Regions from separate parts of the Kineococcus sp. NBC_00420 genome, predicted to be linked through region 1. Evidence: riboswitches for the same ligand, from Rfam matches in the RefSeq annotation. Region 1 holds a riboswitch; the other holds the start of a gene.
The links. Region 1 has a riboswitch for glycine ahead of gcvT (glycine cleavage system aminomethyltransferase GcvT). Riboswitches for the same ligand answer to the same signal wherever they lie in the genome.
Positions count from the first base shown of each region.

Region 2: another riboswitch for glycine. It lies ahead of gcvP (aminomethyl-transferring glycine dehydrogenase); the one in region 1 lies ahead of gcvT (glycine cleavage system aminomethyltransferase GcvT).

Region 1 is NZ_CP107930.1:2,020,742-2,028,071, forward strand. Features, by position in the region: gene OG218_RS09870 (sterol carrier family protein) at 1-360, opposite strand, end outside; gene OG218_RS09875 (hypothetical protein) at 392-619, opposite strand; gene OG218_RS09880 (MFS transporter) at 630-1,901, opposite strand; gene OG218_RS09885 (LysR family transcriptional regulator) at 1,989-2,918, shown strand; gene OG218_RS09890 (L-serine ammonia-lyase) at 2,899-4,287, opposite strand; gene gcvT (glycine cleavage system aminomethyltransferase GcvT) at 4,318-5,442, opposite strand; glycine riboswitch at 5,487-5,576, opposite strand; glycine riboswitch at 5,578-5,672, opposite strand; gene OG218_RS09900 (tautomerase family protein) at 5,759-6,148, opposite strand; gene OG218_RS09905 (LacI family DNA-binding transcriptional regulator) at 6,174-7,187, opposite strand; gene OG218_RS09910 (Gfo/Idh/MocA family protein) at 7,322-7,330, shown strand, end outside.
Region 2 is NZ_CP107930.1:5,005,241-5,012,570, forward strand. Features, by position in the region: gene OG218_RS24440 (bifunctional nuclease family protein) at 1-30, shown strand, start outside; gene OG218_RS24445 (MerR family transcriptional regulator) at 175-774, shown strand; gene OG218_RS24450 (hypothetical protein) at 856-1,521, opposite strand; gene OG218_RS24455 (ParA family protein) at 1,663-2,424, opposite strand; glycine riboswitch at 2,485-2,586, shown strand; gene gcvP (aminomethyl-transferring glycine dehydrogenase) at 2,670-5,543, shown strand; gene OG218_RS24465 (VanZ family protein) at 5,734-6,246, shown strand; gene OG218_RS24470 (NfeD family protein) at 6,446-6,919, shown strand; gene OG218_RS24475 (SPFH domain-containing protein) at 6,919-7,330, shown strand, end outside.

The sequences.
Region 1 (7,330 bases):
CAGCAGTTCGCCGAGGTCGGCGCGGTTGCCGCTGGCCTGGACCCGCCCCGCGGCCCGGGCCGCGTCGAACTCCGTCCGGCCCGTCGCGAGCTCGATCCAGGTCGTCGCGTCCATCTCCACGACGGCCGGCGGGGTCCCCCGGGTGTGCCGCGGGCCCTCGATGACCTGCACCGCCGCGAACGGCGGCACGCGCACCTCGACGCTCCCCCCGGGGTAGCGGGCGGCGAGCTCCTCCAGCGAGTACCGCACGGCGGTGGCCAGCACCGGCCGCGCGGGCTTCTCGCCCCGTTCCCAGAGGTCCTCCACGGCGCGGACGGCGGCGAGGCCTTCGGTGGGGTCGGTGCGGCGACGGGTGGGCACCGCGTCATCGTCCCAGGTCGATCGTTCCAGGTCAGGCGGGGACCACCGGGCCCGGGACGGGCTGCGGGACGTGGCCCGGCAGCCCCGGTGCTGCGGGCACTCCGCCGTCGGCGGCGCGGACGAGGAGGACGACGACCACCGCCACGACGACGGCGACGACCAGGGCCAGCCCGAGCAGCGCGACGGCCAGGCCGGGGTGCGGGTGGGGAGGGTGCTCGACCTCGAGACGGTCCGGGGCAGCGGTTCTCGTGGTGCGCACGTGGACCTCCTCACCGAGGGCCGGCGACGACCCCCTGCCGGTCGTCGCCGCTACCAGTAGACACCTGGACGGGGCCGCTGTCAGCAGGCTCCGAACCGGGAGCGGGGTTGCGGCGCAGGGCCACCGCGACGGTGCCCAGGAGGGCGAGCACGACGACGGCGAGGACGGGGACCGAGACGTCGTAGGCGACCCCGGCGGAACTGCTGAACCCGACGGCGAGCGCCGGGACGGCCATCCCGAGGTAGCCGGCCAGGAAGATGCCGGCGGCCGCCTCACCGCGGGCACCCGCGGGGGCCAGCGAGGTCGCCGTCGTGAGCGAGCCCTTGAGCAGGACGCCGACGCCCGCCCCCGCCACGACCGCGCCGCCGAGGAACACCGCGACGAGCCCGAGCACCACCCCGACCCCGAGACCGACGACGCCGAGGGCGGTGAGGGCCAGCCCGATCCGCACCTGGTGGGTGGCGTGCAGGCGGACGAGGAGGACCTGGCTCAGCGCCGCCGCGGCCAGGACGGCGAAGGTGCTCGCCCCGCCGGTCACCGGGCCGGGGTGCCCGAGGGAGGCCAGGACGGCGGGGGCGAGGGAGGTGAAGAGCCCCAGGACGGCGAAGAGCGCGAAGGAGGCCAGGGCGGCGGCGAGGTAGCGGCCCCGGGCGGCGGCCGGGACGGCGATCCGCTGGACGCGGTAGGGCCGGTGCTCGCGCTCGACGGTCTCGGGGACGAGCAGCGCGACGGCCGCGGCGGCGAGCAGCAGCAGGACGAGGAAGACCTCGTGCGGGACCCGCAGCGGGTCCCCGAGGTGGCCGACGAGCAACCCGGCGACGAGGGCCCCGAGGCCGAGACCGCCGAGGTTGGCGGCGGTGGCGACGACGGCGCCGAGCCCCGGCCTGCGGGAGGCGGTCCGGCCGTGGAGCTCGGCGAGGTACGCGGTGGCGGTGGGGGTCAGCGCCCCGACGGCGAGCCCGGTCACGATCCGGGCGACGATGAGGACGGCGAGGTTCGGGGTGAGCGCGAGGGCGAGCGCGGCGACGGCCTCGAGCACGAGGGCGGGGGCCAGGACGCGGCGCCGGCCCAGGTGGTCGGAGAGGTGCCCGACGGTGAAGAGGGCGATCGCGACGCCGGCCGCGTAGACCGCGAAGGCGATGGTCACCACGACCGTGGGCAGCCCGTCGCGTTGGCGGTAGAGGGCCCACAGCGGGGTCGGCACGGTGGCGAAGGCCAGCGCGGTCGCGAAGGCGGCGGCGACGATCCAGAAGCCGAGACGGTGCCGGCGGTTCGATCCCATGGACCGTGCAAGCACCGGCGGGCATCAAGCCTTCCGTTCCAACGCTGGGCAGTGGGACCATCCATCGGGATCAGCGATGGGAGAGCGGTGGAGCTGCGTCAGCTGGAGGTGTTCCTCGCCGTCGTCGAGGCGGGGACGATCAGCGCGGCCGCCCGGCGGCTGGGGGCCGCGCAGTCCGCGGTGAGCACCGTCGTGCGGGCGCTGGAGGAGGACCTGGGCGTCGCCCTGTTCGTCCGCACGTCACGCCGCGCCGTCGTCACCGACGCGGGCCGGGCCCTGCTGCCGGAGGCCCGACGGGTGCTCGCCGGGGTCTCCGAGGCGCGCTCGGCGGTGCTCGACGCCGACGGTGGACCCTCCGGGCCGCTGGCCGTGGGCGTCGTGACGACGATGCACCCGGTGGACCTGCCCCTGCTGCTGCAGCGGTTCACGACGGCGAACCCCCGGGTGTCGGTGTCGATGCGGGTCTTCGCCGACGGTTCGCGGGGTCTGCTGCGCGCCCTCGTCGACGGCGAGCTGGACGTCGCGTTCCTGTCCTGGCCGTTCCGGCCGCCGGCGAGCGTCGTGCTGCGTCACCTCGACCGGACCGCCTTCCGGTTGCTGCTGCCCCCCGGGCACCCGCTGGCCTCCTCGGCCCCGGTGGAACTGGCGGACCTCGCGGGGGACCGCTGGATCGACGGCCCGCCGGGTTTCGCGAACCGATTGCAGGTCGACGCGCTGTTCGCGCGGGTCGGCGCGACGCGACGGGTGGTCCTGGAGGTGCCGGACGTCTCGACGTTCCCCCGCTACGTCGCCGCCGGTCTCGGCCCGGCGTTCGTGCCGGGTTCGGTCCCCGTCGGGGCCGGCTGCCACGAGCAGCCCGTCGCGGGTGAGCCGCTGAGCTGGACGTTGTCGCTGGCGACCTCGCGTCCCTCCCCCGAACGTCCCGTGCGCAAGGCCGTCACCGCCTTCGCCGAGGCCGTCGACCGCCACGTCCGCCGTTCCGCGCCGGCCCCGGGGGTCAGCACTCGGGGACGTTGACCCCGACGGTGGGGCGGCCGATGACGGTGAGGGCGAGACCGCCGAGGGACGTCTCCTTGTACTCCGAGCGCATGTGGGCACCGGTCTGGCGCATCGTCGCGATGGCGGTGTCCAGGCTCACGACGTGGCTGCCGTCACCGCGCATCGCGGTGCGGGCCGCGTGGATCGCGGTGGTCGCGCCGACGGCGTTGCGTTCGATGCAGGGGATCTGGACGAGCCCGCCGACGGGGTCGCAGGTGAGGCCCAGGTGGTGCTCGACGGCGATCTCGGCGGCGTTCTCCACCTGTTCGGGCGTTCCCCCGAGGACCTCGGCGAGACCGGCGGCGGCCATCGCGCTGGCCGAACCCACCTCGCCCTGGCACCCGACCTCGGCGCCGGAGATGGAACCCGTCTCCTTGAGGATGATCCCGATCCCCCCGGCCGCCAGCAGGAACCGGACCGTCCCGGCGTCGTCGGCGCCGCGGACGAAACGGCGGTAGAAGTGCAGCACGGCGGGGACGATGCCCGCGGCGCCGTTCGTCGGGGCCGTGACGACCCGGCCGCCGGCGGCGTTCTCCTCGTTCACCGCGAGCGCGAAGAGGCTGACCCAGTCCATCGCGTGCAGGACGTCGGCGGCGGTGTTCCCCTCCTCGGAGAGGAGTTCGCGGTGCAGGCGCGGGGCGCGGCGGCGGACGCCGAGCCCGCCGGGGAGGGTTCCGTCGGTGACGAGGCCGTGGTCGACGCAGGCGGCCATGGCGGCGAAGATGTCCAGCAGCCCGGAGTCCACGTCGTTCCCGGAGCGGAGGCTCTCCTCGTTGCGGCGCACCAGGTCCGCGACCCCGAGGCCGGTCGAGCGGCAGTGGTCGAGGAGTTCCTGGGCACTGCGGAAACCGTGCGGCAACCCTGCCCCGGTCCCCACGACGGGTTCGCTCGCGTCCAGCGGGTGGTCGCGGACGAAACCCCCACCGACGGAGTACGACGTCCGTTCGGCGACGACGTCACCGGCGGCGTCGCGGGCCGTGAACACCATGCCGTTGGGGTGGGCGGGCAGCGAGGTCCGGCCGATCAGGCGGACGTCGCCGTCGAGGTCGAAACCCACCGCGTGCCGGCCGAGGACCCGCAGTTCACCGCTGCGCCGGATCTCGTCGAGGAGCCCGGCCACGGCGTCGGGGTCGATGAGTTCGGGCCGTTCACCGAGCAGTCCCAGGACGACGGCCCGGTCGGTGCCGTGTCCGCGCCCGGTGGCCCCCAGCGATCCGTAGAGATCGATGGTGACGGAGACGACCCGTTCCAGCGCGGCGGTTCCCTCGAGGTGCTCGGCGAAGGCGAGGGCGGCGCGCATCGGGCCGACCGTGTGCGAGCTCGACGGGCCGATGCCGATGGAGAACATGTCGAAGACGGACAGCGGAGCGCTCACGACTCAGCGCTCCCGACGGTAGAAGGGCAGCGCGACGACCTCGACGGGCAGTTCGGAACCGCGGACGTCGACGGCCAGCGCGGTGCCGGGGGCGGAGAGCGCGGCGTCGACGTAGGCCATCGCGACGGGGTAGCCGAGCGTGGGCGACAACGCGCCACTGGTGACCTCTCCGACCGGGTTCCCGTCGGCGACGACGGCGTAGCCGGCACGGGGAGCCCGGCGCCCCGATCCCTTCAGGCCGACCAGCACCCGGGCGGGTGCGACCTCGGCGAGTCGTCGCAGCGCCTCGAGCCCGACCGGTCCCGGGTCCTTGTCCAGCTTCACGACGCGGCCGAGGCCGGCGGCGAACGGGCTGGTCTCGCGGGTCAGTTCGTGGCCGTAGAGCGGCATCCCCGCCTCCAGGCGCAGGGTGTCCCGGCAGGCCAGCCCGGCGGGGACCCCACCGTGCTCGCGGGCCGCGGACAGCAGCGCGTCCCAGACGGTGACCGCGTGCTCGACCGGGGCGAACACCTCGAAACCGTCCTCCCCGGTGTACCCGGTGCGCGCGAGCAGCACGGGGACGCCCAGCAGGGTGGCGGACGCGCTGCGGTAGTAGCCGAGCACGTCGAGGTCGACGTCCACGAGGGGTCCGAGGATCGCCACCGACGCCGGCCCCTGCACCGCGACGAGGGCCCAGCGGGCGGTCTCGTCGGCGACGTGGACGTCGAAGGGGCGACACCGGTCGGCGATGGCCACGACGACGGGTTCGACGTTCGCGGCGTTGGCGACGACGAGGAACTCCTGCTCGCCGAGGCGGTAGGTCACGAGGTCGTCGACGATCCCGCCCTCGTGGTCGACGAGCATCCCGTAGGCCGCCCGGCCGATCGGCATGGTCGAGGCCCGCCCGACGAGGGCCGCGTCCAGCGCCGCTCCCGCCTCGGGGCCGGTGACCCGGATCTCCCCCATGTGCGAGAGGTCGAAGACCCCGGCGCGCTCGCGGACGGCCTTGTGCTCGGCGAGGTCGGAGGCGTAGCGCAGCGGCATCTGCCAGCCGGCGAAGTCGGTGAAGGAGGCGCCGAGCGCCGCGTGGACGTCGGCGAGGGGCGTGCTCGTCGGGCTGACCGTCGCGCTGCTGACCTGGGTGTTCACCGGGCTCCTCTCGTCGCGACCGCGCGGTGCGGTCACGTGCTGGACCCCCTCTGTCGCGGAACCTGAGAGCTTCACCCTGCGGGGCAGGGCTTTCCCCGTCGGTGAGGACCCAGGGGTCCTGCTTTCCAGAGCGGCCTGCCCGTGGCGGTACGTGGACCTGAGAGGTTCCGGGGTGGTTGCTCCTTCGGTGCCCACCGGTGGGACCGGTGGGGCTCTCCCGCCCGGGGGAAGCGGCCGTGTGTTCAGTTGTGCTGGCCGTCAGCGTGGCACACGACCGCCCCCGGGGACCAGCGCCGCCGCGTCCCGCCGCGCCGGGTCAGAGCTCCCCGGTGAGGAACTGGGCGCGGCCGTGACCGAAGGACCAGTCGGCGTCGGAGTTCTCCACGACCGAGACGACGACGTCGGAGGGTGCGGTCCCGCAGCGGGTGCGCAGCTGCTCGACGAGCAGACGGTAGAACGCCTCCTTCTGCGCGCGCGGGCGGGGGCGACTGGTCACCTGCAGCACGACGACGTCGCGGGTGCGCTCGATGCCGAGGCCGGTGTCGTGGACGACGAGCTCATCCTCGGGGTGCTGGTGGACGACCTGGTACCGGTCGCCGTCGGGGACGCCGAACGCCTCGACCACGGCGGCGTGGGCGGCGTCGAGCAGGGTACGGACCTCGTCGGGGCGACGGCCGGCGACGAGGTCGAAGCGGAGCAGGGGCACGAGAACCTCCGGATATTTTGTCCTGTCATTCTGACATGACTGGACCGGTCGTGTCCCGCACCACCAGCCGCGGGACGAGGACGACGTCGGCGGGGCCCGGATCGTCCTCGCCGTCCAGGCGCCGCACAGCCGCCCGCACCGCGCACGCCGCCTGCCCCGCCGCGTCCTGGCTCACCGACGTCAGCCGCACGTGCCCCAGCCGGGCCAGGAGGCTGTCGTCGTAGCCGGTCACCGACACCCGCCCGGGGACCGCGATCCCGTCCCGCAGGAGGACGTCGAGGACGCCGAGCGCGATCCGGTCACTGGCGGCCACCACCGCCGTCCCCGTCCACCCCCCACCCAGGACCCGCCGGGTGGCGGCGGCCCCGCCCTCCTCGTCGAAGGCCCCCTCCACGACCCGCCCGCGCACCCCGGCGGCCTCGACGGCGGCCTCGAACCCGGCGCGGCGGTCGGCGGCGATGTCCCCCGCGCCGCCGGAGACGTGCAGCAGGTCCCGGTGACCCAGGCCGACCAGGTGCTCGACCAGCAGCCGCGTCCCGACCTCGTCGGAGGCACGCACGACGTCGGGCCCTGGCGACCCGGGGTCCGCGAGGCGCGGGCGCCGCCCCAGGACCACGACGGGCACGCGTCGCCGCAGCTCCATCAGCTCCGCACCGGGCAGTTCCGGCCCGAGCAGCAGCAGCGCCTCGCAGCGGGAGTCGAGCAGGGTCTCGACCGCCGCCCGCTCCCCCCGCGTGCGGGTCACCGCGGCGAGCACGACGTCGTAGCCGGCCTCCTCCGCGGCGTCCTGCAGCTCCTCGACGAGCTCGGCGTGGAAGGCGTTGCGGACGGCCACGGTGATCCCGAGCAGGCGGGTGCGCCGCAGCGCGAGGCTGCTCGCCGCGCGGTCGGCGCGGTACCCGAGGTCGGCGGCCGCCCGCAGCACGCGGGCGGCCGTCTCGGCGCTGGGCCCCGGCGCCCCCCGCAGGGCGAGGGACACCATGCCCTTCGACACCCCGGCCCGGGCCGCGACGTCCTTGATCGTGGGTCGAGCGGACACCGGACTCCCTTCCTGGCCCGCTTGACAACGGCGGACGGTCGAACCGATTCTAGCGGCAGTCGTTCAAACCGGTTTGAAAATCACGTCGCACCAGTGCCGGTGCCGACCCGCGACCCTCCCGAGAGGCCCGCCCGATGCCCCCC
Region 2 (7,330 bases), 3.0 Mb from region 1:
GACTTCGAAGCCGATTCGGGCGGGGCCTGAATCCGGGTTCTCCCGGGTCACGGAAAGGTCACGGTCTGCGGCGCGCCGCGCGCCTCGTTGACGCTCCGGGGGTGCTCTTCTACGGTCAGTATGCAGAACGCTTCCGGTCGGTCCTCGACGGGTGGCGATGACGAGGAGGCCGGCGTGAGCAGTGGCGATGCAGTCGCAGGGTCGTCGCGGAAGTCGACCCCACCAGTTCGTGCGCAGGGTCTGCTGTTCGCCGAGGACCTCCCTGACCTGGACGAAGAGGTCGGCTACCGCGGTCAGACGGCCTGCAAGGCCGCCGGCATCACCTACCGCCAGCTCGACTACTGGGCCCGCACCGGCCTGGTCGAACCGGGTGTGCGCGGTGCCTCAGGCTCCGGCTCGCAGCGTCTCTACGGGTTCCGCGACATCCTGGTCCTGAAGGTCGTCAAGCGACTGCTGGACACCGGCGTCTCGCTGCACCAGATCCGTTCGGCGGTCACCCACCTGCGTGAGCGTGGCGTCGACGACCTCGCCCAGATCACCCTCATGTCCGACGGCGCCAGCGTCTACGAGTGCACCTCGGCCGATGAAGTGATAGATCTCGTCCAAGGCGGTCAAGGCGTCTTCGGCATCGCCGTGGGCCGCGTCTGGCGCGAGGTCGAGGGGGAGCTGGCCTCGCTGCCGAGCGAACGTCCCGCCGACCGCGAGCCCGGTCAGAGCGCCATGGTGCTGGCCGACGAGCTGTCCAAGCGTCGCGCCGCCCGCGAAGCCGGTTAGCCCCACCCCACGCACGACGAGAGCCGCGATCCCACTGGGTTTCCCAGCGAGGTCGCGGCTCTCGTCGTGCGTGGGTGGGGACTAGTCGAGGAGCTCGGCGCGGGGGAGGGCCTGCAGGGCGAAGGGGTCGGTCACCCAGTCGTGGGCGTCGGGCAGCCAGTGCACCGCGGCGAGCAGGGAGTCGGCCCAGGTGCTCAGCAGCTCGTCGAGACCGACGCGCCAGGAGTGCTGGTAGCCCTCGCCGTCCTCGGCCAGCACGATCTGCTCGACGACGGAGCGGCTGGAGCCCAGGCGCACGGCGATGAGTTCCTCGTCGCGGGCGAAGAGGGGCAGCAGGGCCGGCGGGGCGGTGAGGCCGGGACCCTGGCCGCTCGCGCGACGCACGGCCTCTTCCAGGGTCAGGGGAACCCAGCCACCGGGCCCCACCGTCGGAGCGCTCGTGCGGAAGGTGGTGCGGACGGGATCGACACCGTCGACCGCGCGCCACCAGGCCCGGGCACCGCGGGGGATCAGCAGGCCCATCTGGCGTTCCACCGCGTCGAGGTGCGCCTCGCCGACCCCGGGGCGCAGGTGGCTGGCGATGTCCGCACCGCAACGCGTCCACTGGGCGCGCAACCGCGTGACGATGCCGGTGATCCGGTCGGCCTCCGGGTCCGGAGCGGGCACGTGCGGCGCTGCGGTCGCAACCGCCGCTCCGCGGACGGCGCGGACCACGCGGAGACGGTCGAGGGGTGTGTTGGGCGTCACGGAACCTCCTAGGGCCCGCGAAGAGCGCGGGGAAGAACGGGCGGCACCAGCGGGGACGAACCCGGGTAGACCGACTTGCTAGAAACTAGGCGTTCATCGGCGTTCCCGCACCTCGGACGCGGTACGACCCCGCCCGGTTCCCTACGTCGTGCGGAGGATCCGGTCCAGCACCACGTCGAACTGCTCCGCGACGGTCTTCGCCGCCTTGGCCCGCAACGAGTGCAGCGGAACCCCCGCTCCCTGCGACTGCGGCACGGCCACCCGGTCCGGCAGCGGTTCCAGCACCAGGTCGCCGAACATGGCCTGCAGTTCCTCGTAGCGGAAGCGCTGTTCCCCCGAGCGCTGGGTGTAGCGGTTGACCAGGACCCCGACGACCTCCGGGGAGCTGCGCAGGGCACGGACCTCCCGGATCGTGCGGTCGACCGCCGCCACGGAGAAGCGGCTGGCGTCGGAGACCACGAGCACGGCGTCCGCCGCGCGCCACGCCGAACGCGTCAGCCCGTTGAGCGAGGGCGGGGTGTCCAGCAGGGCGAGGTCGTGGTCGTCGAGCTTGCCCAGGGCCCGGCGCAGCGACTTCAGCGTCTCCTCGTCGGCCCCGGGGGTGTCCAGACCCGCGGAGGCCGCGGAACCGGTGAGGACGTCGAGCAGTCCCGGGTGGTCGTCGACCCACCCGCTGGGCGCGACGGCGTCCTCGGCGACACGACGTCTCGGGGTCCGCAGCACGGCGGCGACGTCGTGGTCGCGGTGGGCGCTGACGTCGAGGCCGGACGTGGCGTCCGCCTGCGGGTCGAGGTCGACGACGAGGGTGCTGGTCCCGCGGTGGAGGGCGGCCGAGGCCAGCCCGAGGACGACGGACGTCTTGCCGACCCCACCCTTGGCACTGCAGACGGCGAGGGTGATCACGACGGTCAACCTATCTTCCCGGGATCCGGGATCCCGTCCCGTACGATGGCGGCAGGCCGTTCAGCTCGTGTGGGAGAGACCCTGGTCGGGGAAGAGTCCGACCGCGGCGCCGAAGGGGCAACATCCCCGGAACCTCTCAGGCGGAAGGACCACGCGAGATCAGGCCGCTCTGAAGCACGTCCGCGCCCGCGCGGGTGGGTGACAGACGGGGAGGTACCTGCCCTCAGCGACCTCCGGAGCGTCCCATGACCTCACCCACGCCCGTCCGCAGCGACCTGCCCGAGTTCTCCCCGGAACCCGCCGCCCTGCCGTTCAGCGCCCGCCACATCGGCCCCGACGCCGCCGACGTCGCCCGGATGCTCGAGGTCGTCGGCCTCTCCTCCACCGAGGAACTCGTCGACCGCGCCGTCCCCGCCGGGATCCGCGACGGCGTCCTCGACCTGCCGGAGGCCCTCGACGAGACCTCCGTGACCGCGGCCCTGCGCGTGCTGGCCGGTCGCAACCGCGTCGTGCCGTCGATGATCGGGCTCGGCTACTTCGGAACCCGGACCCCGGCCGTCGTGCGCCGCAACGTCCTCGAGGACCCGTCCTGGTACACGGCGTACACGCCGTACCAGCCCGAGATCTCCCAGGGCCGCCTCGAGGCGCTGCTGAACTTCCAGACCGCCGTCACCGACCTCACCGCGCTCGACGTCGCCAACGCCTCCCTGCTCGACGAGGCGACCGCCGCGGCCGAGGCCATGACCCTGGCCCGCCGGACCTCCAAGGCCCCCGCCGGGGCCGTGTTCGCCGTCGACGCCGACGTGCTCCCGCAGACCCTCGCCGTGCTGCGCACCCGCGCCGTGCCGCTGGGCGTCGACCTCGTGAGCGTCGACCTCGACGCCGCGGACCCGCTGGCCGTGGTGGGCGAGCGCGGGGTGTTCGGGGTGCTCCTGCAGTACCCGGGGACCTCCGGCCGGGTCCGCGACCTCGCCGCCGTCGTCGCCGACGCCCACGCCCGCGGTGCGATCGCGATCACCGCGGCCGATCTGCTGGCGCTGACGCTGCTCGTCGCGCCGGGCGAGTTCGGCGTCGACGTCGCCGTCGGTTCCAGCCAGCGCTTCGGCGTCCCGATGGGTGCCGGTGGCCCGCACGCCGCCTACATGGCCGTCCGCAAGGGCCTCGAACGCTCCCTCCCCGGGCGCCTCGTCGGCGTCTCCGTCGACGCCGACGGCAACCGCGCGTACCGCCTCGCCCTGCAGACCCGCGAACAGCACATCCGCCGCGACAAGGCGACCTCCAACATCTGCACCGCCCAGGTCCTGCTGGCCGTGATGGCCGGCTGCTACGCCGTCTGGCACGGCCCGGAGGGTCTGCGCGCCATCGCCTCCCAGGTCGCCCGCCGGGCCGCGGCGCTCGCCGACGCCCTGCGCGCCGGCGGGGTCGAGGTCGTGCACGAGGCGTTCTTCGACACCGTCCTGGCCCGCGTGCCCGGCCGCGCGCAGGCCGTGGTCAGCGCCGCGCTCGAGGCGGGGGTGAACCTGCGCCTCGTCGACGCCGACCACGTCGGGCTGACCGTCGACGAGACCACCTCCGAGGCGCACGTCGCCGCGGCGCTGACCGGTTTCGGCCTGGCCCCGACGGAGGCGACCGCCGAGGCGGCGCTGCCCACCGCGCTGCGTCGCACCAGCGAGTTCCTGCCCCATCCCGTCTTCGAGCGGCACCGCTCCGAGACGGCGATGCTGCGCTACCTGCGCACCCTCTCCGACGCCGACTACGCCCTCGACCGCGGCGCGATCCCGTTGGGCTCCTGCACCATGAAGCTCAACGCGACCACCGAACTCGAACCGATCTCCTGGCCCGAGTTCGCCGACCTGCACCCCTACGCCCCGGCCGACCAGCTCGCCGGCACCGCCGAACTCTCCGCCGACCTCGAAGGCTGGCTCGCCGAGGTCACCGGCTACGACGCCGTCTCGTTGCAGCCCAACGCCGGGTCCCAGGGCGAGTTCGCCGGTCTGCTGGCGATCCGCGCCTACCACCTCGCCCAGGGCCACGGTGAGCGCACGATCTGCCTCATCCCCTCCTCCGCCCACGGCACCAACGCCGCCAGCGCCGTGATGGCCGGGTTGAAGGTCGTCGTCGTGCGCTGCGACGACGCGGGCAACGTCGACCTCGACGACCTGCGCGCCAAGGTCGCCGAGCACGCCGACGACCTCGCCGCGCTGATGGTCACCTACCCCTCGACCCACGGCGTCTACGAGGAGTCCATCCGCGAGGTCTGCGGACTCGTCCACGACGCCGGCGGCCAGGTCTACGTCGACGGCGCGAACCTCAACGCCCTCGTCGGCCTCGCCCGGCCCGGCAAGTTCGGGGCCGACGTCTCCCACCTGAACCTGCACAAGACGTTCTGCATCCCCCACGGTGGCGGCGGCCCCGGCGTCGGACCCGTCGCGGTCCGCTCCCACCTCGCCCCGTTCCTTCCCTCCACCGCCCCCGACGGCGACGGGGTCGGGATGGTCTCCGCCGCGCCCTACGGCTCCGCCGGGATCCTGCCCATCCCGTGGGCCTACCTGCGCCTCATGGGCCCCGACGGGCTGCGCGCCGCGACCGTCCAGGCCGTGCTCTCCGCCAACTACGTCGCCACCCGGCTGCAGGAGGCCTTCCCCGTCCTCTACCGCGGTCCCGGCGGGCTCGTCGCCCACGAGTGCATCCTCGACCTGCGCCCGATGACCAAGGCCACCGGTGTGACCGTCGACGACGTCGCCAAGCGCCTCATCGACCACGGGTTCCACGCCCCGACGATGTCGTTCCCCGTCGTCGGGACCCTCATGGTGGAACCCACCGAGAGCGAGGACCTCGCCGAACTCGACCGGTTCTGCGACGCGATGCTCGCCATCGCCGCCGAGGTTCAGGACATCGCCGACGGGCGCTGGGCCGTCGAGGAATCGCCGCTGCGCCACGCCCCGCACACCGCGGTGTCCCTCGTCGGGGAGTGGAACCACCCCTACTCCCGCGAGGAAGCGGTGTACCCCAACGGGATGAACCCCCGCTCGAAGTACTGGCCCCCCGTCCGCCGCATCGACGGAGCCGCCGGCGACCGGAACCTCGTCTGCTCCTGCCCGCCGCTGTCTGAGTACTGAGGTCTCAAGCCCGCGGGGTCGGGGCGGGCGGACCGCGCGGGACAGGTGCGCCGGATACTCCGTTCGCGCGATCGGGTGCACCTCGTTGGTCTGGGTGCACCGGCGCTCACTTCGGACATCCGGCGCACCTGTCCCGCCCGGACCGCCCTCCGTGCACCAGGAGCGGCTCGACCAGAGGTAGGGGAGCGGTGTGGGCTGGTTGCCGACGTTGCTGGTCGAGCACTCCGCGCTGGTGCCGCTCGGGGTGCTCGTCGTCGTGGTGGGGTCCGGCGCGCTGGGCTGGGTGGGCCGGAAGAGCCCACGCGTGCTGGGTTGGCTGGTCGGCCTCACGTTGCTGGGGGTCCTGGCGGTCACCCTGGCCCCCGACGACCGGGGGCGGGTGCGCGAGGTCACGTGCGAGGTGGGGGTCGACTTCCCGTCGTGGGGGAGCAGCGAACTGTTGGCCAACGTCGCCCTGTTCGTGCCGGTGACGGTGTTCGCCGTGGTGCGGTTCCGCCGCCCGGTCCTCGTGGCTCTCGGCGGCATCCTGCTGTCCGCGGTCATCGAGGGCACCCAGGCGCTCGCCGTCGTCCTCGGCCGCTCCTGCACCACCAGCGACTGGGCCATGAACACCGCCGGCACGGTGCTGGGCGTCGGAGTCGGGGCAGCCCTCCTCGTGCTGGACCGCACCCGTGCGGGTCGTGCAGGAGCCGCACCCAGGTGACGCCGAAGGGTCGCCAGGGGGTACTCCCGCTGGATGTCCGAAGTGAGCGCTGATGCAGCCGTCCGACCTGGTGCACCCGCTCGCGCGAACGGAGTATCCGGCGGGAGCACCCCCTGACGACCCGGACGAGGACCTGCCCCCGGGTCCCAGCCCAGCACCACGGAGGGTTGGTAGGGTCCCCGGCGAGGGGGTGATCACGATGGAGTTCCTGGACGCGCTGCTGGACCGCAGCTGGTTGCTGTGGGTCGCGGCGGCCCTGGTCCTGGGGATCCTCGAGATCACCGCCATCGACCTGGTCTTCGCGATGCTCGCGGGCGGGGCGGTGGCGGGGGCGATCGCCGACGCGGTGGGGCTGTCGTTCGTCCCGCAGGTCCTCATCGCGGCCGTCGTGGCCGGGTTGCTGCTGGCGACGATCCGGCCCGTCCTGCTGCGCCGCCTGCGGATGCCGCCCACCGGGACGACCGGCTCGGCCGCCCTCGTCGGGCGCTCGGCGATCGTCCTCGAACCGGTCACCCTCCGCGGGGGCCTGGTGAAACTCGTCGGGGAGACGTGGTCGGCTCGGTCGACCGGTCCGACGTTCGCCGCGGGTGACGACGTCGTCGTCACCGCGATCGACGGGGCCACCGCGGTCGTGGGGCCGCTCGCACCACTCAGTACCACCGAGGAGAACTGATGGACAACGTCGTCACCCTTGTCGTGCTCGTGCTCGTCGTCGTGTTCGTGGTGACGGTGATCGCCCGCACGATCCGGATCGTCCCGCAGGCCACGGCCGTCATCGTCGAACGGCTCGGCCGGTACTCGCGGACGCTGGAGGCGGGGCTGAACATCCTGGTTCCCTTCATCGACAAGGTGCGGGCCAACGTCGACCTGCGTGAGCAGGTCGTCTCGTTCCCGCCGCAGCCGGTCATCACCTCCGACAACCTCGTCGTGAGCATCGACACCGTCATCTACTACCAGCCGACCGACCCGAAGTCCGCGACGTACGAGATCGCGAACTACATCCAGGGCATCGAGCAGCTCACCGTCACCACGCTGCGCAACGTCATCGGGTCCCTCGACCTCGAGCAGACCCTGACGAGTCGCG